Linked DNA regions of Constrictibacter sp. MBR-5. The protein of the gene in region 1 interacts with the protein of each later gene in a pairwise test. Links are inferred from orthologs where the notes say so. Each region holds a gene or a part of one and is shown on either strand. Other genes may lie near its edges. The genes, in order: rho and hfq.

What was found.
Region 2: the proteins of rho (region 1) and hfq interact in binary tests that used the Escherichia coli proteins (3 or more experiments, as listed by UniProt). The link is inferred for Constrictibacter sp. MBR-5 from one-to-one orthologs.

What each region holds. Positions count from the first base shown.
Region 1 is NZ_JBEPTK010000003.1:351,100-359,946, forward strand. What follows is about bases 1-2,969. They hold rho (transcription termination factor Rho), read left to right. Parts: upstream 1-839; coding sequence 840-2,099; downstream 2,100-2,969. Other genes in these bases: hemH (ferrochelatase), read left to right, coding at 1-144; hemJ (protoporphyrinogen oxidase HemJ), read left to right, coding at 149-598; ABIE65_RS08640 (NAD-glutamate dehydrogenase), read left to right, coding at 2,248-2,969. Outside these bases: more of ABIE65_RS08640, read left to right, coding at 2,970-7,062; ABIE65_RS08645 (MFS transporter), read left to right, coding at 7,059-8,384; groL (chaperonin GroEL), read right to left, coding at 8,489-8,847. UniProt on the Escherichia coli protein: Facilitates transcription termination by a mechanism that involves Rho binding to the nascent RNA, activation of Rho's RNA-dependent ATPase activity, and release of the mRNA from the DNA template.
Region 2 is NZ_JBEPTK010000001.1:240,350-249,112, forward strand. What follows is about bases 2,246-5,130. They hold hfq (RNA chaperone Hfq), read right to left. Parts: upstream 3,873-5,130; coding sequence 3,618-3,872; downstream 2,246-3,617. Other genes in these bases: ABIE65_RS01145 (inositol monophosphatase family protein), read right to left, coding at 2,246-2,293; hflX (GTPase HflX), read right to left, coding at 2,311-3,621; ABIE65_RS01160 (HAD family hydrolase), read right to left, coding at 3,971-4,645; ABIE65_RS01165 (D-amino-acid transaminase), read right to left, coding at 4,642-5,130. Also shown: ABIE65_RS01135 (ABC transporter permease), read right to left, coding at 1-468; ABIE65_RS01140 (NAD(P)-dependent oxidoreductase), read right to left, coding at 509-1,384; more of ABIE65_RS01145, read right to left, coding at 1,460-2,245; more of ABIE65_RS01165, read right to left, coding at 5,131-5,505; Trk system potassium transporter TrkA, read right to left, coding at 5,531-6,907; nitrogen assimilation response regulator NtrX, read right to left, coding at 6,942-8,336; ABIE65_RS01180 (sensor histidine kinase NtrY-like), read right to left, coding at 8,326-8,763. UniProt on the Escherichia coli protein: RNA chaperone that binds small regulatory RNA (sRNAs) and mRNAs to facilitate mRNA translational regulation in response to envelope stress, environmental stress and changes in metabolite concentrations.

The DNA.
Region 1 (8,847 bases):
ACCGTCAAGGCCGACGAGCAGTTCGTGGCCGGCCTCGCGGAACTGGTCCGGCGCATGCTGGTCAGCGATAAGCCGATCTGCTCGCAGTTCGGCAACCGGCTCTGTCCGGTCGGATTCTCGGGTTGCCCGAACAGCAGGCGCTGACGCCATGTCCGACCTGCTGATCACGCTCTATCCGTGGACCAAGTCGCTGCACATCGTCAGCGTGATCTCCTGGATGGCGGGCCTCCTCTATTTGCCGCGCCTGTTCGTCTACCATTGCGCCTGGGCAGCCGGCTCGGATACGTCGGAACAGTTCAAGGTGATGGAGCGGCGCCTCCTCCGCTACATCATGAACCCGGCGATGATCGCGACCTATCTGTTCGGCGCGATGCTGGTCTTCACCCCGGGGGTCATCGACTGGTCGCAGGGTTGGTTCCACGCGAAGCTCGCCCTGGTTGTGGGCCTGACGGTGGCGCATCACGTGTTCGCCGCCCGGTACAAGGAGTTCGCGGCCGATCGGAACAGCCGGCCAGCCCGGTACTACCGCGTGGCGAACGAGGTGCCGACGCTCGCGATGATCGGCATCGTGGTGATGGTGGTTGTGCGGCCATTTTGATGACCTACCCAATTTGGCCCTTTACTCTCGTCTCTCGCCCGTCTACATAAATTCTGCACCTCCGCTGGACCGACGGCGCTCGGCTGGCTGTATCATCAGAGCTGACCTCTCCTTGATCGCCTGTTGGCGGTGCCCTTCTCTTTAGCTCCCCCCGCCGGGAGCAATCCCTTCTGTTCAAAAGCGCCACTTCCGGAAGTCGCCCATGACGGACACGCTCCTGTTGGACCCGAAGCCGAAGGTCATGAACCTTCAGGACATCAAGCGGAAGACGCCGCAGGAACTCCTTGCTCTCGCCGAGGAGTTGCAGATCGAGAATGCGAGCACCCTGCGCAAGCAGGACATGATGTTCGCGATTCTCAAGCAGCTCGCCGAGCAGGAGGTCACCATCCTCGGCATCGGGGTGCTCGAGGTTCTCTCGGACGGTTTCGGCTTCCTGCGCTCGCCCGAGGCGAACTACCTGCCCGGGCCGGACGACATCTACGTCAGCCCCAGCCAGGTCCGGCGCTTCGGTCTGCGCACCGGCGACACCGTCGAAGGCGAGATCCGCGGTCCCAAGTCGGGCGAGCGCTACTTCGCACTGCTCAAGCTCAACAGCATCAATTTCGACGAGCCCGACAAGGTCCGGCACCGGATCAACTTCGACAACCTGACGCCGCTCTATCCGGAAGAAAAGCTGAACCTGGAATACCAGGATCCGACCAAGACCAAGGACTACACGACCCGCGTGGTCGAACTGGTCACGCCGCTCGGCAAGGGCCAGCGCGCACTGATCGTCGCGCCGCCGCGTACCGGCAAGACGATGATGCTGCAGAACATCGCCCATGCGATTTCGGCGAACAACCCGGGCGTCTACCTCATCGTGCTGCTGATCGACGAGCGGCCCGAGGAAGTCACCGACATGCAGCGTTCGGTGAACGGCGAGGTCATCAGTTCGACCTTCGACGAACCGGCGACCCGCCACGTCCAGGTGACCGAGATGGTCCTGGAGAAGGCGAAGCGCCTCGTCGAGTACAAGCGCGACGTGGTCATCCTGCTCGACTCGATCACCCGCCTGGCCCGCGCCTACAACACGGTCGTTCCGTCCTCGGGCAAGGTGCTGACCGGCGGCGTCGACGCCAACGCGCTGCAGCGGCCGAAGCGCTTCTTCGGTGCGGCGCGCAACATCGAGGAGGGCGGATCGCTCTCGATCATCGCGACGGCCCTGATCGACACGGGCAGCCGCATGGACGAGGTGATCTTCGAGGAGTTCAAGGGCACCGGTAACTCCGAAATCGTCCTCGACCGCAAGCTCTCCGACAAGCGCATCTGGCCGGCCATCGACATCGGCAAGTCCGGTACCCGCAAGGAGGAGCTGCTGGTCGACCGTGCCACGCTCTCTAAGATGTGGGTGCTGCGCCGCGTCCTGATGCCGATGGGTGCTCAGGACTCGATGGAGTTCCTGCTGAACAAGCTGCGCGAGACCAAGAGCAACGGCGATTTCTTCCAGCAGATGAACCAGTAGCCTGCCGAGGCGTTTGCGCCGGGTACCCCGGTCGGCCTCGTCCTCTCCCTACCCGGCATGTGGTCTGTAACGTCCGGGTGTTACTTCGATTGGCCGGCACGGCTAGTATCGCAGCCGGCTGCACGTCTCGAAGACCAGGGAGAAGCGCATGGCAGTCCGTGGACAGCGGCTGACGGCGGATCTTATCGCCGAAGTCGTCGCTATTGCCGGCAGCAAACTGAAATCCGACGCCGCCCCGCTCGCGCAGGAGTTCATCCGGCGGTTCTACGCGCACGTACCGCCCAGTGACATCCTGGGCGTCGGGGCGGAGACGTTGTACGGCGCGGCACTCTCGATGCTGCGGTTCGCATCGGATCGGCCCCCCGGAACGGCCAAGGTACGCGTCTACAAGCCGACGCTCAGCGAGGACGGATGGGAATCCACCCATACCGTCGTGCAGGTCGTCAACGACGACATGCCCTTTCTGGTGGACTCGGTCACGGCCGAGCTGAACCGGCGGGGTCACACCGTCCACCTCGTCATTCACCCGATCATCCCGGTTACCCGCGAGGCCGGCCGTATCGCGGCGATCGGCGCGGCGGGCGGGGCCGCCGAGTCGGTGATGCACGTCGAGATGGACGAGGTGACGAACCTCGATGAACTCGAGACCATTCGCGCGAATCTCGTCCGGGTCCTGGCCGACGTGCGGGTTGCCGTGGCCGACTGGCAGGCGATCCGCGATCGTCTGCAGGCGACCGTCGCCGACCTGACGAGCCAGGCGCACCGCGGCGTATCCACCGAGGAGGCAGCGGAAGCGGCGGCCTTCCTGCAGTGGCTCGACGACAATCACTTCACGTTCCTCGGCTGCCGCGACTACAGGTTCGAAGGCGGCTCCGGAGAACTGAAGGCGGTTCCGGAGCCCGGCTCCAGCCTCGGCATTCTCCGCAGCGAACGGCTCGAACCCGACGATGCGCCGGCCGGGCTCGCGGTTCTACCGGCTGCCGCGATCGAATCGCTGAAGTCGCCGATCCTCATCGACATCAACAAGGCGAATGCGCGGTCCACGGTCCACCGTCCGGTCCACATGGACTATGTGACGGTGAAGCGCTTCGACGCCGACGGGCGGGTCGCAGGGGTGCGCCGCTTCCTCGGCCTGTTCACCTCGGTCGTCTACAACAGCAGCCCGCGTCGCATACCGATCCTCCGCCACAAGGTCACGCAGGTCGTTCAACAGGCCGGCTTCGCGCCGAACAGCCATGACGAGAAGGCGCTCGTCCATATCCTGGAGGCCTATCCGCGCGACGAACTGTTCCAGATCGGCCAGGACGATCTCCTGGAGACGGCGCTGGGGATTCTTCACCTCCAGGAGCGCCAGCGCATCGCGCTCTTCACCCGCGCCGATCCGTTCCAGCGCTTCGTATCCTGCCTCGTCTATGCCCCCCGCGATCACTACAACACGGGAATCAGGCTGCGCTTCGCCCGGATTCTGGAGACCGCCCTGTCCGGCGAGGTCACGGCGTTCACGACGCAGGTGTCCGACGAGCCCCTGGCGCGGATTCAGTTCCTGGTCCGGACGACGCCGGGCCAGGTGCCCGAATACGACCCAGCCGAGATCGAACGGCGGCTCGCGGAAGCCGGCCGGTCATGGTCGGATCGGCTGCAGCAGGCCTTGGTGGCCCATCTCGGCGAGGAGCGTGGTCTCGCCGCCTGGCGGACCTACGGCGAGGCTTTTCCCGCCGGCTACCGCGAGACCTATCACGCCGATCTGGCCGTGGCCGACATCGCTCTGCTCGACGGTATGGGCGCCGGCGGTGGCTTGGGGATGAACCTCTACCGGCCGATCGAAGCCGGGCAGCACGAACTGCGCTTCAAGCTCTACCATGCCGAGACGCCCGTACCGCTGTCCGACATCCTGCCGATGCTGGAGCATATGGGGCTGCGGGTCATCGGCGAGGTGCCGTACCGGCTTGAACCCGCCGGCCGCCGGCGGGTCTGGATCCATGATTTCGGTCTGGAGACGGCGGACCGGTCGGCCGTCGACCTGCGGGCGGTGCGCGACAAGTTCCAGACCGCCTTCGATCGCATCTGGACGGGCGAACTCGAGAGTGACGGGCTGAACCGCCTGATCCTTGCCGCCGGCCTGGACTGGCGCCAGATCGTCGTACTGCGCGCCTTCGCGCGCTATCTGCGCCAGGTCGGGGCGCCGTTCAGCCAAGCCTATATGGAGGAGACGCTCGCCCGCCATGCCGGCATCGCCGGCAGCATCGTCGCCCTGTTCGAGGCGCGCTTCGATCCGGCGCGGCACGACCCGCAGCGCGTGGCGGCGATCACCGACGATATCGCGTCGTCGCTGGAGGCGGTGCAGAGCCTGGACGAGGACCGCATCCTGCGCCGCTTCCTCAACCTCGCCGAGGCCGCCGTCCGCACCAACCACTGGCAGACCGGCACCGAGGGGCGGCCCAAACCCTACCTTTCCATCAAATACGACTGCGCGAAGGTGGAAGAGCTGCCTTTGCCGCGCCCGATGTTCGAGATCTTCGTCTATTCGGCCCGGATGGAGGGCATCCACCTGCGCGGCGGCAAGGTCGCGCGCGGCGGGATTCGCTGGTCGGACCGGCGCGAGGATTTCCGCACCGAGGTCCTTGGCCTGATGAAGGCGCAGATGGTGAAGAACGCCGTCATCGTGCCGGTCGGCGCCAAGGGCGGTTTCGTGCTGAAGCGCCCGCCGACAGAGGGCGGCCGCGAAGCGCTCCAGGCCGAAGGCATCGCCTGCTACAAGCTGCTGGTCAGGGGGCTGCTCGACGTCACCGACAACCGCGACGGCGACGCGATCGTGCCGCCCGCCGACGTCGTCCGCCACGACGGCGACGACCCCTACATCGTCGTCGCGGCCGACAAGGGCACGGCCTCCTTTTCCGACATCGCCAACGGCCTGTCGGCCGAGTACGGCTTCTGGCTGAAGGACGCCTTCGCCTCCGGTGGCTCCGCCGGCTACGACCATAAGGGAATGGGCATCACGGCGCGCGGCGCGTGGGAATCGGTGAAGCGCCATTTCCGCGAGATCGGCCGCGACATCCAGTCCGACGACTTCACCTGCGTCGGCGTCGGCGACATGGCGGGCGACGTGTTCGGCAACGGCATGCTGCTGTCGCGCCATACGCGTCTGGTGGGCGCCTTCAACCATCTGCACATCTTCGTCGATCCGAATCCCGATCCCGAAGCCAGCTGGGCGGAGCGGAAGCGCCTGTTCGATCTGCCGCGGTCGAACTGGACCGACTACGATCCCGGCCTCATCTCGCAGGGCGGCGGAGTCTTCAGCCGTCAGGCCAAGGCGATCCCCGTCTCGGCCGAGATGAAGGCGCTGTTCGGCATCGACACCGCCCAGGTGACGCCGAGCGCGCTGATGACCGCCATGCTCCGCGCCGAGGTCGACCTGCTCTGGTTCGGCGGCATCGGCACCTTCATCAAGTCGGCCGAGGAAACCAACGCCGAGGTCGGCGATCGCAGCAACGATGCGCACCGGGTGAACGGCGGCGAGATCCGCGCCAAGGTGGTCGGCGAAGGTGCCAACCTGGGCGTCACCCAACGCGGACGGATCGAGTACGCACTCGCCGGCGGGCGCATCAACACGGACTTCATCGACAATTCGGGCGGCGTCGACACCTCGGACCACGAGGTGAACATCAAGATCCTTTTGAACGCCGCCATTGATGCCGGCGAGCTGACGATGAAGCAGCGCGACGCGCTGCTGAAGCAGATGACCGACGAAGTCGCGCAACTGGTGCTCGCACACAACTATCTCCAGAGCGGTGCGATCAGTGTAACCGAGGCGGAGGCGGCCGCGCTGCTGCCGCAGCATGCCCGCTTCATCCGCCGCCTCGAACGCGCGGGGCAGCTCAACCGCAGCATCGAGTTCCTGCCCGACGACGAGGTGATCGGCGAACGCGAGACCGCCGGTCTCGGCCTGACGCGGCCCGAACTGGCGGTTCTGCTCTCCTACTCGAAGATCGTGCTCTACGAGGAACTGCTGGCGACCGGCCTGCCGGACGATCCGGAGCTGGTGGACGATCTCGTCCGATACTTTCCGCCCACGCTGCGCGACGGCTGGCGCAGCCAGATCGCCGGGCATCGCCTCCGCCGCGAGCTGGTCACCACCTTCGTCACCAACACCGTCGTCGATCGCGCGGGCATCGGCTTCGTCGAGCGTCTGCAGGACCGGTCGGGCCGTGGTGCGGGGGATGTCGCCCGCGCCTTCTCGATCGCGGTGGCGGCTTTCGGCCTGCGCGACCTCTGGGAGGCGATCGAAGGGCTCGACAATCGGGTGCCGGCCGCGGTGCAGATCGGCATGCTGCTCGACGGGCGACGCCTCGTCGAGCACGGCACGCTGTGGTTCCTGCGGCACGGCGGCAATCCACTCGACATGGCGGCCCATCTGGAGGCTTACCGTCCGGGCATCGCCGACTTCTGTGCGAACCTGCCGCGCGAGCTGTTCGAGGACGAGCGCCGGTCCGTGGCGGCGCGGCGCTCCGAACTGCAGAAAGCGGGCGTGCCGGACAAGATCGCGCGCGCGGTGGCGGGGCTCGACGTGCTGTACGGTGCGCCCGACGTGGTGCGCCTGGCCCGAAGCTGCGGGATGTCCGTCGAGGCGGCGGCCCACGTCTGGTTCGCCGTGGCCACGCGTTTCGGCCTGGATCGGCTGCGCGACGCGGCGTCGACCATGACGACGCGCACCGCGTGGCAGCAGCTGGCTGTCGAGACGTTCCTGGATGACGTCTTCGGCCATCAGGCGACCCTCACCGCCCAGGTGCTGGCGGCCGGTGCGTCCGGCGATGCCGAGGCGGCGGTCGAGGCCTGGACGGCGCAGCGGCCGGCAGCGGTGGCCCGCTACGATCGCACGATGGAGGAGATCGGGTCGGCCGGCATGCTCGAGATCGCCATGCTGACGGTCGTCAACGGGCAGCTCCGCGCGCTGGCGGCCGCGTGACGGAGGTTCCCGAGCCGGCCGCCGCAACGCGCGCCGTCACCCACTCGGCCTCGCGGCCCGATGGCGTGCCGGCACGGGCGCTCTGGTCCTGGTGCCTGTTCGACTGGGCGAACTCCGCCTTTCCGACCGTCATCATCACCTTCGTCTTCAGCGCCTATTTCGAACTCGGCGTGTCGGGCAAGGGTGCCGACGGTACGGCGCACTGGGCCTTCGCCCAGGCGCTCTCCGGCATTCTCATCGCCATTCTCAGTCCGATCCTCGGCGCCATCGCGGACTTCAGCGGCCGCCGCAAGCTCTGGCTCGCCGCCCTCTCGGGCACCTGCGTCGTCGCGACCGCCATGCTCTGGTTCGTTGAGCCGGATCCGTCGTGGGCGTTGTGGGCGCTGGTCCTGGTCTCGATCGCCAACATCGGCTTCGAGATGGGCACCGTCTTCTACAATGCGATGCTTCCCGGGCTGGTGCGCCAGTCCCATCTCGGCCGCCTCTCGGGCTGGGCGTGGGGGCTCGGTTATGCCGGCGGGCTCGTCTGCTTGGCGCTAACCCTGGTGCTCTTCGTCCAGGCGGAGCAGCCGCTGTTCGGGCTCGACAAGGCGCAGTCCGAGCATGTGCGCATCGTCGGCCCCTTCGTGGCCGTCTGGTTTCTGCTCTTCGCGGTTCCGCTGTTTCTGTTCGTCCCGGACGCCCCGCAGGGCCTGCGCATGCGCGAGGCGGTGGGGAAGGGGCTCCGCCAGCTGCGCGGGACGGTGAAGACGTTGCGCGCGCATCGCGAGATCGCCCGCTTCCTGATCGCCCGCCTGTTCTACATCGACGGCCTCAACACGCTGTTCGCCATGGGCGGCCTCTATGCCGCCGGGACGATCGGCATGGACTATGAGGAGATCATCGTCTTCGGGATCGCGCTCAACGTGACGGCGGGTCTGGGTGCGTTTGCTTTCGGCTGGATCGATGATCTGTTCGGCTCCAAGCGGACGATCGCGTTCAGCCTCGTCGCGATGATCGGACTGGCCGTGCCGGTGCTCCTTGCCCAGTCCGAGACGACGTTCTGGATCTTCGCACTGCTGCTGGGGATCTTCATGGGCCCGGTCCAGGCGGCGAGCCGTTCGCTGATGGCGCGCTTGGCGCCGCGCGGCATGGAGACGGAAATGTTCGGTCTCTTCGCCCTGTCGGGAAAGGTCACCTCCTTCATCGGCCCGACCCTCGTCGGCTGGACGATCATCGTGACCGGCAGCCAGCGCATCGGCATGTCGACGATCCTCATCCTGCTGGTCATCGGCACTATGCTGCTCTGGCGCATGCCGGAGCCGCCGCGACGCGAGGACTGACGACGCCGGAACACCGGGTGAGCGAACCCGATCCAAATGCGTAAAGGGGCCGCGGCATCGCCGCGGCCCCTTCGCGTGGGAGATCCTGTCGCGTCGTGACGCGATCAGAAGTCCATGTCGCCCATGCCGCCCATGCCACCGGCGCCCGGACCGCCCGCGGCCGACTTCGGCTCCGGCTTCTCGGCGACCATCGCCTCGGTGGTGATCATCAGCCCGGAAACCGACGCGGCGTCCTGCAGCGCGGTACGCACGACCTTGGTCGGATCGACGATGCCGGCCTTCACCAGGTCGCAGTACTTGCCTTCGGAGGCGTCGTAGCCCCAGCTGGCGTCGGTGCTCTCCAGCATCTTGCCGACGATCACCGAACCGTCCGACCCGGCGTTCTCGGCGATCTGGCGTGCCGGGGCCTGGATCGCGCGGCGGATGATCTCGACGCCGACGCGCTGGTCCGCATTCTCCGGCT
Region 2 (8,763 bases), on another replicon or contig:
CAGCATGATCAGCAGCAGCGCCAGCCAGAAGGGCGGCACGGAGATCCCGGCGAAGCAGAGGAAGTTCACCGCATAGTCGGCGGCCGAGTATGGCCGCAGCGCCGCCCAGATGCCGACGGGCAGCGCGATGGCGACGGCGATCGCGAAGCTGGCCCCCATCAGCAGCAGCGTGTTGGCCAGCGGCTGACCGATCACCTCCAGCACCGGCCGTGCATAGAGGCGCGAGTAACCGAAGTCGCCCTGCACAGCGCTGACGAGCCAGGCGAGGTAGCGCTCGTGGATCGGCCGGTCGAGCCCGTGGAGCGCCTTGAGGCGCGCCGCATCCTCCGCCGTGAGGTTCGGGTCGCCGCTGATCATCAGGTCGACAGGGTCGCCCGGCATCAAGCCGAGCAGCAGATAGATCGCCGCAGACATGAGCAGCAGGACGATCACGACCTGGAAGAGGCGGCTCGCGAGGAAGCGGATCATCCGCCGCCTGCCGCCGCGAGCCCCCGCACCGTGCCGCCGCCTACTTGTTCATCAGCAGGTGGATGAGCGCCGACGTGTCCCAGCGCCCGCCGCCACGCTCCTGCACATGGGCGTAGAACTGGTCGACCAGTGCCGTCACCGGAAGACGTGCGCCGTTGCTCTTCGCCTCCTCCAGGCAGATACCCAGGTCCTTGCGCATCCAGTTCACGGCGAAGCCGAAGTCGAACTTGCCCTCGATCATCGTCCGGCCGCGGTTCTCCATCTGCCAGGACTGCGCCGCCCCCTTGGAGATGACGTCGAGCACCTTGTTGCAGTCGAGGCCGGCCTTCATGCCAAAGTTCATGCCCTCGGACAGCGCCTGGACCAATCCGGCGATGCAAATCTGGTTGACCATCTTGGTCAGCTGCCCGGCGCCCGGCTCGCCCATCAGCGTCACCGCGCGGCCGTAGCAGCGCATCGCCGCCTCCGCGCGGTCGAATGCCGCCTGATCGCCGCCGCACATCACGGTCAGCGCCCCGTTCTCGGCACCGGCCTGTCCGCCGGAGACCGGCGCATCGATGCAGTGCACGCCCTTTTCCTTGCCGGCGGCATGCAGTTCGCGCGCGAGATCGGCCGAGGCGGTCGTGTGGTCTACAAAGACCGCATCCTTGGCGATGCCCGCGAAGATCCCAGCGTCGCCATAGACGACGCTGCGCACGTCGTCGTCGTTGCCGACGCAGGAGAAGACGATATCCGCGCCCTTCGCCGCTTCAGCCGGGGTCTTCATCGCCTTGCCGCCGTGCTTGCCGGCCCATTCCTCGGCTTTGGCGAAGGTGCGGTTGTAGACGCTGACCTCATGTCCCGCCTTGGCGAGGTGCCCCGCCATGGGAAAGCCCATGACGCCCAGGCCGACGAACGCAACCCTGCTTGTAGCCATTTCTCTGTCCTTCTTCCTCGGAACGGCCGGGATGATAGACGGCGGCCATGCGGCGGTTCAACGCCGCGGGGTGGCTCAAGCCGACTTTCGCGTCTCGCCGAGGGCCGGCTGGACTAACTCGCGGTCCAACAGGTCCCACAGTGCGGGATCGGTCGCGACGACGATGCCCGGATCGCGGGCGGCCGGCCGGTAAGGGGTGCCGTCGAAACGCATGACGTGTCCGCCTGCCTCGGCGTGCAGCAGGCAGCCGGCGGCGTGGTCCCAGGGATTGAGGCGGGTATAGACACCGAAATGCATCCCGCCCTGCAGCCGCGCCAGATACTCCTGGCCGACGCAACGCGGATTGAACACCTGCCCCAGCCGACCGCGGCCGCCGGACCACAGGCCGCGATAGACCTCGCTGAAGCGGAAGGGACGACCGTAGACGGCCCCGTTGAGCTTGCGCAGATCGTCGGGGCGGCCGACGCGCACGCGGTGGCCGTCGATCCAGGCCCCCTCGCCCTCCAAGGCCGTCGCCATGCGCCCGTTCAACGGATCGTGGATCCAGCCGGCCTTCACGCGTCCCTTGACCACCAGCGCCACGATCACGGCGAAGATGGGGAGCCCGGCGGAGAAGTTGCCGGTACCGTCGAGCGGATCGACCACCCAGACGGGATCGTCCCGTTCGAGCATCGACAGCAGGCCGGCATCCTTCGCGACGGCCTCCTCGCCGAGGACGACCGAGCCGGGCAGCAGGTCGGGCAGCGCTGCGCCGAACCGCTTCTCCGAGGCCAGATCCGCCACGGTGACGAGATCGCCGGGCGACTTCTCGACGACGTCGCCGGTGCCGAGACGCGCGAAGCGCGGCACGATCTCCTCGGCGGCGACCTCCCGGACCAGCGCCTCGACCTTATGGGCATCGAAATTCATCAGGTGTCGGCCTCGGGTCAGTGCAGCGCGTCGGCGAAGCGACGCTCAAAGCGCGCCCGGTCGGCCGGCTCCAGGCCGACGGCGATATTGGCGGTTTCGCCCTCGTCCCTGCGATCGAGCACGTTGCCGTTCTCGTAAAGCCACGCGATGGCGGCGCCGTTGCTGGCGTCGACGGCGAAGCGCACGACCTCCTCGGAGCGCGAAATGCGCCGGTCGATGGCGGCGAGCAGGTCGCCCTCGCCCTCGCCCGTCAGCGCGGAAACGACGACCGACGCATCGGCGCGGACCGCTTGCTGGGCGATGCGGTCGCGTTCCTCCACATCGAGCAGATCGACCTTGTTCAGCACCTCGATCAGCCGCGAATCCTCGGCGGTGATGCCGAGCTCCGCCAGGACCTTGCGCACGTCGCTATTCTGCAGGTCGCTCTCGGGGTCGGCGATATCGCGCACGTGAAGGATAACGTCCGCCTCGAGAACCTCTTCGAGCGTCGCGCGGAAGGCCGCGACGAGTTGGGTCGGAAGTTCCGAGATGAAACCGACCGTATCCGACAGGATGACGTGGCGGCGCGACGGCAGCTTGACCACACGCATCGTGGGGTCGAGGGTCGCGAACAACTGGTCACGCGCCACGACGTGCGCCGCGGTGAGGCGGTTGAACAGCGTCGACTTGCCCGCATTGGTGTAGCCGACCAGCGCCACCACCGGATACGGCACACGCTTGCGGGCCTCCCGGTGCAGGCTGCGGGTGCGCTTCACGTCCTCCAGGTCGCGTTCAAGACGGACGATCCGCTCGTCGATCCGCCGCCGATCGAGTTCCAGCTGCGATTCGCCGGGGCCACCAAGGAAGCCGGCACCGCCGCGCTGGCGCTCCAGATGGGTCCAGGACCGCACCAGCCGCGTGCGCTGATAGTTCAGCGCGGCGAGGTCTACCTGAAGGCGGCCCTCCCGCGTTCGCGCGCGGGCGCCGAAGATCTCCAGGATAAGACCTGTCCGGTCGATGACCTTGCAGTTCCAGGCCTTTTCGAGATTGCGCTGCTGGACCGGCGACAGGGTCGTGTCGACGATCGCGATCCCGGCCTCGCTCTCCTCGATCTCGGCCTTCAACTCCGCGACGATGCCCTCGCCGAGGAAGGTGGCTGGATTGATACGCGACACCCGCACGATGCGGGTGTGCACGATGTCGAGGTCGATCGCTCCAGCGAGGCCGATGGCCTCCTCAAGCCCGGCCTGCGCGGAGCGTCCTCGACCACGCTTGAGCGTCGTCTCGGGGTGAACGATCAGTGCGCGGCCGGTCTCGCCGGCCGCAGAACCCGGTGTGCTTTCGGTCAATCGGCCGCCACTTCGTCGTCCGCCGGCTCGAACAGGCTGATCGGTCCGCCCGGCATCACCGTGGAAATGGCGTGCTTGTAGACCAGTTGGGAATGCCCGTCGCGCCGCAGGAGGACAGAGAAATTATCGAACCAGGTGATCATGCCCTGCAGCTTGACGCCATTGATCAGGAAGATAGTGACCGGCGTCTTCTGCTTGCGGACATGGTTCAGGAACACATCCTGAAGATTCTGTGACTTTTGCGAACTCATGTCGCAGTCCTTTTCTTTGTTGTGTCTACCAGGACCGCGTCCGACCGACGCACATAAGTGGCCAGACCCCTTGCGGGAATGCGCCCCCGGATCGAACGCTATATGGATGCCCGCCGGCGACGGGCAAGGGCGGCAATCTGCCCCAGCCGTTCCACCGTCACGTCCGCAGCGAGGCCCTCGGGAAGCGGCGTCGGGTTGGCACCCCGATGCCGGATGAGGATCGCCGTGCAGCCGGCGTTGCGGGCCGTCTGCATGTCCGTGGCGGAGTCGCCGACGAACCATATCGAGCTCGCCGCTGCATGCCCCGTGCCATTCAGGACGAGGTGCACCGGGTCGGCGGCGGGCTTGTCCTGGGCGGCGTCGTTGGCGCCGACCACGCCGCCGAAATAGCCGCCCCAGCCCAGATGCGCCACTTCCTTGCGCAGATAGTCGCCGCGCTTGTTGCTGACCACGCCCATCCAGATGTCGGCGGCCCGCAGGGCATCCAGCGTCTCGACCACCTCCGGCAGGAGTTCGAGGCCAACGAGATGGTGCTTCTCGAACTGCGCGTAAAAATGGTCGCGCGCCGCCTCCCATTCGTCGCCGAACAGGATGGGGAAGCTGTCGCGCTGTGATTTGCTGACCCGCTCCATCACCTCCTGCATCGACCAGGGCTCGCGGCCCCAGGCGACGAGGGTGTCGTTGAGCGCCAGTCGGATCACCGGCCAGTTGTCGATCAGCGTGCCGTCCCAGTCGAAAAGGATCGCGCGCGGTGCCGCGATCGCATCGCTCAACGGCTGGCTCCCGCACCTTCCATGTGGGCGAGATAGGCCTGCAGCAGCGTCCGGGCGATGGTGCCCGGCTTGCCGTTGCCGATCACCGCATCGTCGATCTGCACGATCGGCAGCACGTAGGAGGTGGCGCTGGTGATGAACGCCTCTCGCGCCTGCTTCGCCTCCTCCGCGGTGAAGGGCCGCTCGACGAAGTCGATGCCTTCGCGCTTCACGAGGTCCATGACCGAGGCGCGGGTGATGCCGCTCAGGATCTCGTTGCCCGTCGGGCGCGTGACGAGCTGCCCCTCGCGCGTCACGATCCAGGCGTTGGTCGACGAGCCCTCGGTGACGTTGCCCTGCGCGTCGACCATCCAGGCTTCGTAGGCGCCGGAGGTGCGCGCATGCTGCTTGGCCAGCACGTTCGGCAGCAGTCCCACCGTCTTGATGTCGCAGCGGCCCCAGCGGATGTCGGGAACCGTCACCGCCTTCTTGCCGGTCTCCAGCACGGAGAGGTCTGGCGGCGGCTTGCGCGACGCGGTCATCACCAGCGCCGGAACGGAGACCTTCGGGAACGGATGATCACGGCGCGCCACGCCACGCGTCACCTGCATGTAGACGATGCCCTGGCGGATGCCGTTGCGGCGGAGCAGTTCGCGTATCACCGCCATCAGCGCCCGCCGGCTCATCGGCTGGTCGATGCGGAGTTCGCGCAGAGACCGGTCGAGCCGGTCGAGGTGCGGGTCGGCGTCGACCAGCATCCCCTTGTGGACGGCGATCACCTCGTAGACGCCGTCGGCGAATTGATAGCCGCGATCCTCGATATGGACCTGGGCACGGTCGTGCGGGACGTAGCGACCGTTGACGTAAGCAATGCGCCCCATGGGTCGGTCGGGCCTCCAAAAACGGTTAGAAATATTCCAGGCGGACGGCGAACATCTTCTCGACCTTCTTCACCACGGCCTCGGTCGAGAAGACGATCACGCGGTCGTTCGCGCGCACCACGCCGCTGCCGCGCGGGATCACCACCTCGCCGTCGCGCACGATGGCGCCGACGATGGCGCCCTGGGGCAACTTCAGGTCACGGATCGGCATGCCGACGATCCCGGAGGTCTCCATCGCCTCGACCTCCAGCACCTCGCCGAAGCCGTCGCCGATGGTATGCACGGCGCGTACCCGTCCGCGCCGGACATGCTGCAGGATCGTGGAGACGGTGATGGCCCGCGGATTCACCACCGCGTCGATGTCGAGCACCGAGAAGAGCGAATTGTAGGTCTGCTTGTTGATCAAGGCGACCGTCCGCTGACAGCCGTAGCGCTTTGCCAGCAGCGACACGAGAATGTTGGTCTCGTCGTCGTCGGTCAGCGCGATCAGCGTCTCGGTCTTGCGAACGTTCGCCTCTTCCAGGATCTCCGGGTCGAGCGCGTCGCCGTGCAGCACCATGGTACGGGTGAGCGACTGCGCGATCTGTTCGGCGCGCTCGCGGTCACGTTCGATGATCTTGGTCGATACCGACGGCGTGCGCGCCTCCAGGAGACCCGCCAAGCAGAGGCCGATATTGCCGCCGCCGACGATCACGATGCGCTGGGCTTCGCGCTCCTCGTGGCCGAACGCCGCCATGGCGCGCATCATGTGCTTGGTGTCGGCGACGAAGTAGACCTCGTCCTTGACCAGCATCTGGTCGTCGCCGTGCGGCACGAACTGCGTGTCGCCGCGCATGATCGCGACGACGTTGATGTTCAGGTCCGGAAACAGCGCCGTCAGCTGGCGCAGCGGCGTGTTGATGATCGGACAGTCCTCGCCCAGCCGCACCCCGATCAGCCGCACCTTGTCCCCGGCGAGCGGGATCATCTCCGATGCTCCCGGCAGCAGCAAGCGCCGCGCCACCGCCTTCGCCACCTCCAGCTCCGGCGAAATGATGACGTCGATGGGCATGTGGTCGGCGCTGAACAGCGCCATGTAGTCCTCGCGCAGATAGATCTGCTGCCGCACGCGCGCGACCTTGGTGGGCACGTTGAACAGCGAGTGGGCCACCTGACAGGCGACCATGTTCACCTCGTCGGAGTAGGTCGCCGCGATGATCATGTCGGCGTCGCTGGCGCCCGCCTGCTCCAGTACGTTCGGAAAGGAGGCGAAACCCACCATCGCCTTCACGTCGAGGGTGTCGCTGATCTTCTGGATCAGCTCCGGTGAAGAATCGATGACCGTGACGTCGTTCGCCTCGGCGGCAAGGTGGCGGGCGATGTTGCTGCCCACTTGGCCGGCCCCGCAGATGATGACCTTCATCGTCGGGCGGTCCGGCCGTCTGTCCGGTCATCCATCATCCGCGCTCCCCCGAGACCTGGACCCCCAGCGATTTCAGCTTTCGGTGGAGCGCAGACCGCTCCATGCCGATGAAGGTCGCCGTGCGTGAGATGTTGCCGCCGAAGCGGTTGACCTGCGCCAGCAGGTATTCGCGCTCGAAGACCTCGCGCGCGTCGCGCAGTGGCATGGTCATCATCTGCTCGCCCTTGTCCATGCGCAGCACGGTCGGGGCGATCGCGCTGATGTCCGGCGGCAGCATGTCCGATCGGATCGGATCCCGCACCTCGCCCGGCGCCATGATCAGCAGCCAATCCATCACATTGCGCAACTGGCGCACGTTGCCCGGCCACTCGTAGCTCTGCAGGGTCGCCAGCGCGTCCTCGCCGATCTCCCTGGCCGGCAGGCCGGCCATCTCCGCGGCGACCTTCAGGAAATGCTTAGAGAGCAGCGGGATGTCCTCGCGCCGCTGGCGCAGCGGCGGCACCGTGATCGGCACGACGTTCAGGCGGTAATAGAGGTCCTCGCGGAAATTCCCCTGCCCCATCGCCTGGACCAAGTCTCGGTTCGACGAGGCGATGACGCGGACGTCGACCTCGACCCGCTGGGTGCCGCCGACGCGCAGGAAGCTCTGCTCCTGCAGCACGCGGACGATCTTGCCCTGGGTCTGCAGCGGCATGTCGGCCACCTCGTCCAGGAACATTGTGCCACCGTGCGCCTGCTCGAGCACGCCAATCCGGCGCGGCGTGTCCGGTCCGTTCGACCCCGGCTCGGTGCCGAACAGCTCGGTCTCCATCCGATCCGGGCTCATCGTGGCGCAGTTCAGCACCACGAACGGTCCTTCAGCGCGGCGCGACCGCGCGTGCAGCAGCCGGGCCACCACTTCCTTGCCGGCGCCGGGAGGGCCGGCGATGAACACCCGGCTGCCGGTCGGCGCGACCCGCTCGATCGCCTGGCGCACCGCGTTGATGGCCGGAGAGATGCCGATCAGCTCGCCCTGCCCGCCGGCGCGCAGACGCAGCTCGGCGTTCTCGCGCCGCAGCTGCGCCGCCTCGATCGCCCTTTCCACCACGAGGATGAGCCGGTCGGCCTTGAACGGCTTCTCGATGAAGTCGTAGGCACCTTCCTGGATCGCCGCCACGGCGGTCTCGATGTTGCCATGGCCGCTGATCATGACGACGGGCACCAGCGGGTGCTCCTCGCGCAGGATCTTCAGCAGGTCGATGCCGTCATACTCGCTGCCCTCCAGCCAGACGTCGAGAATTACGAGGTTGGGCTGGCGCGCGCGCATTGCCGCCAGGGCGCTCGCCGCGTCTCCGGCTGCGCGCGTCTGATAGCCCTCGTCGCTCAGGATGCCGCCGATCAGCATCCGGATGTCGGCTTCGTCGTCGACGATCAGAATGTCACGCGCCATAGGCCTTCTTACCGCTCTGCCTGCCTTCTGTCGGAGGCTCGCCATCGGAAGCGGACGGGGCACCGACCGCGATCTCCTCTAGAAGAGGTAGGGCGATCACTGCGCGCGCGCCACGTTCCTCGCGATCTTCGAGTACGAGCTCGCCGCCGTGCTCCTCCATGATCTTCTTAGCGATGGCCAATCCCAGTCCTGTGCCCTTGCTGCGCGTCGTGACGTAGGGCTCCGTCAGACGGTCCTTAAGCGCGGTCGGCAGGCCGACGCCGTTGTCCTCGACGAGGATCATCGCACGCCCGTCCTCTTCCTGCATCCGGAGGCCGATCCACCCGCGCCCCTCGATGCTGCCGGCCGCCCTGGCGGCCTCGATCGCATCGGCAGCGTTCTGCAACAGGTTGGTGAGCACTTGATTGATCTGCCGGCGGTCGCAGCT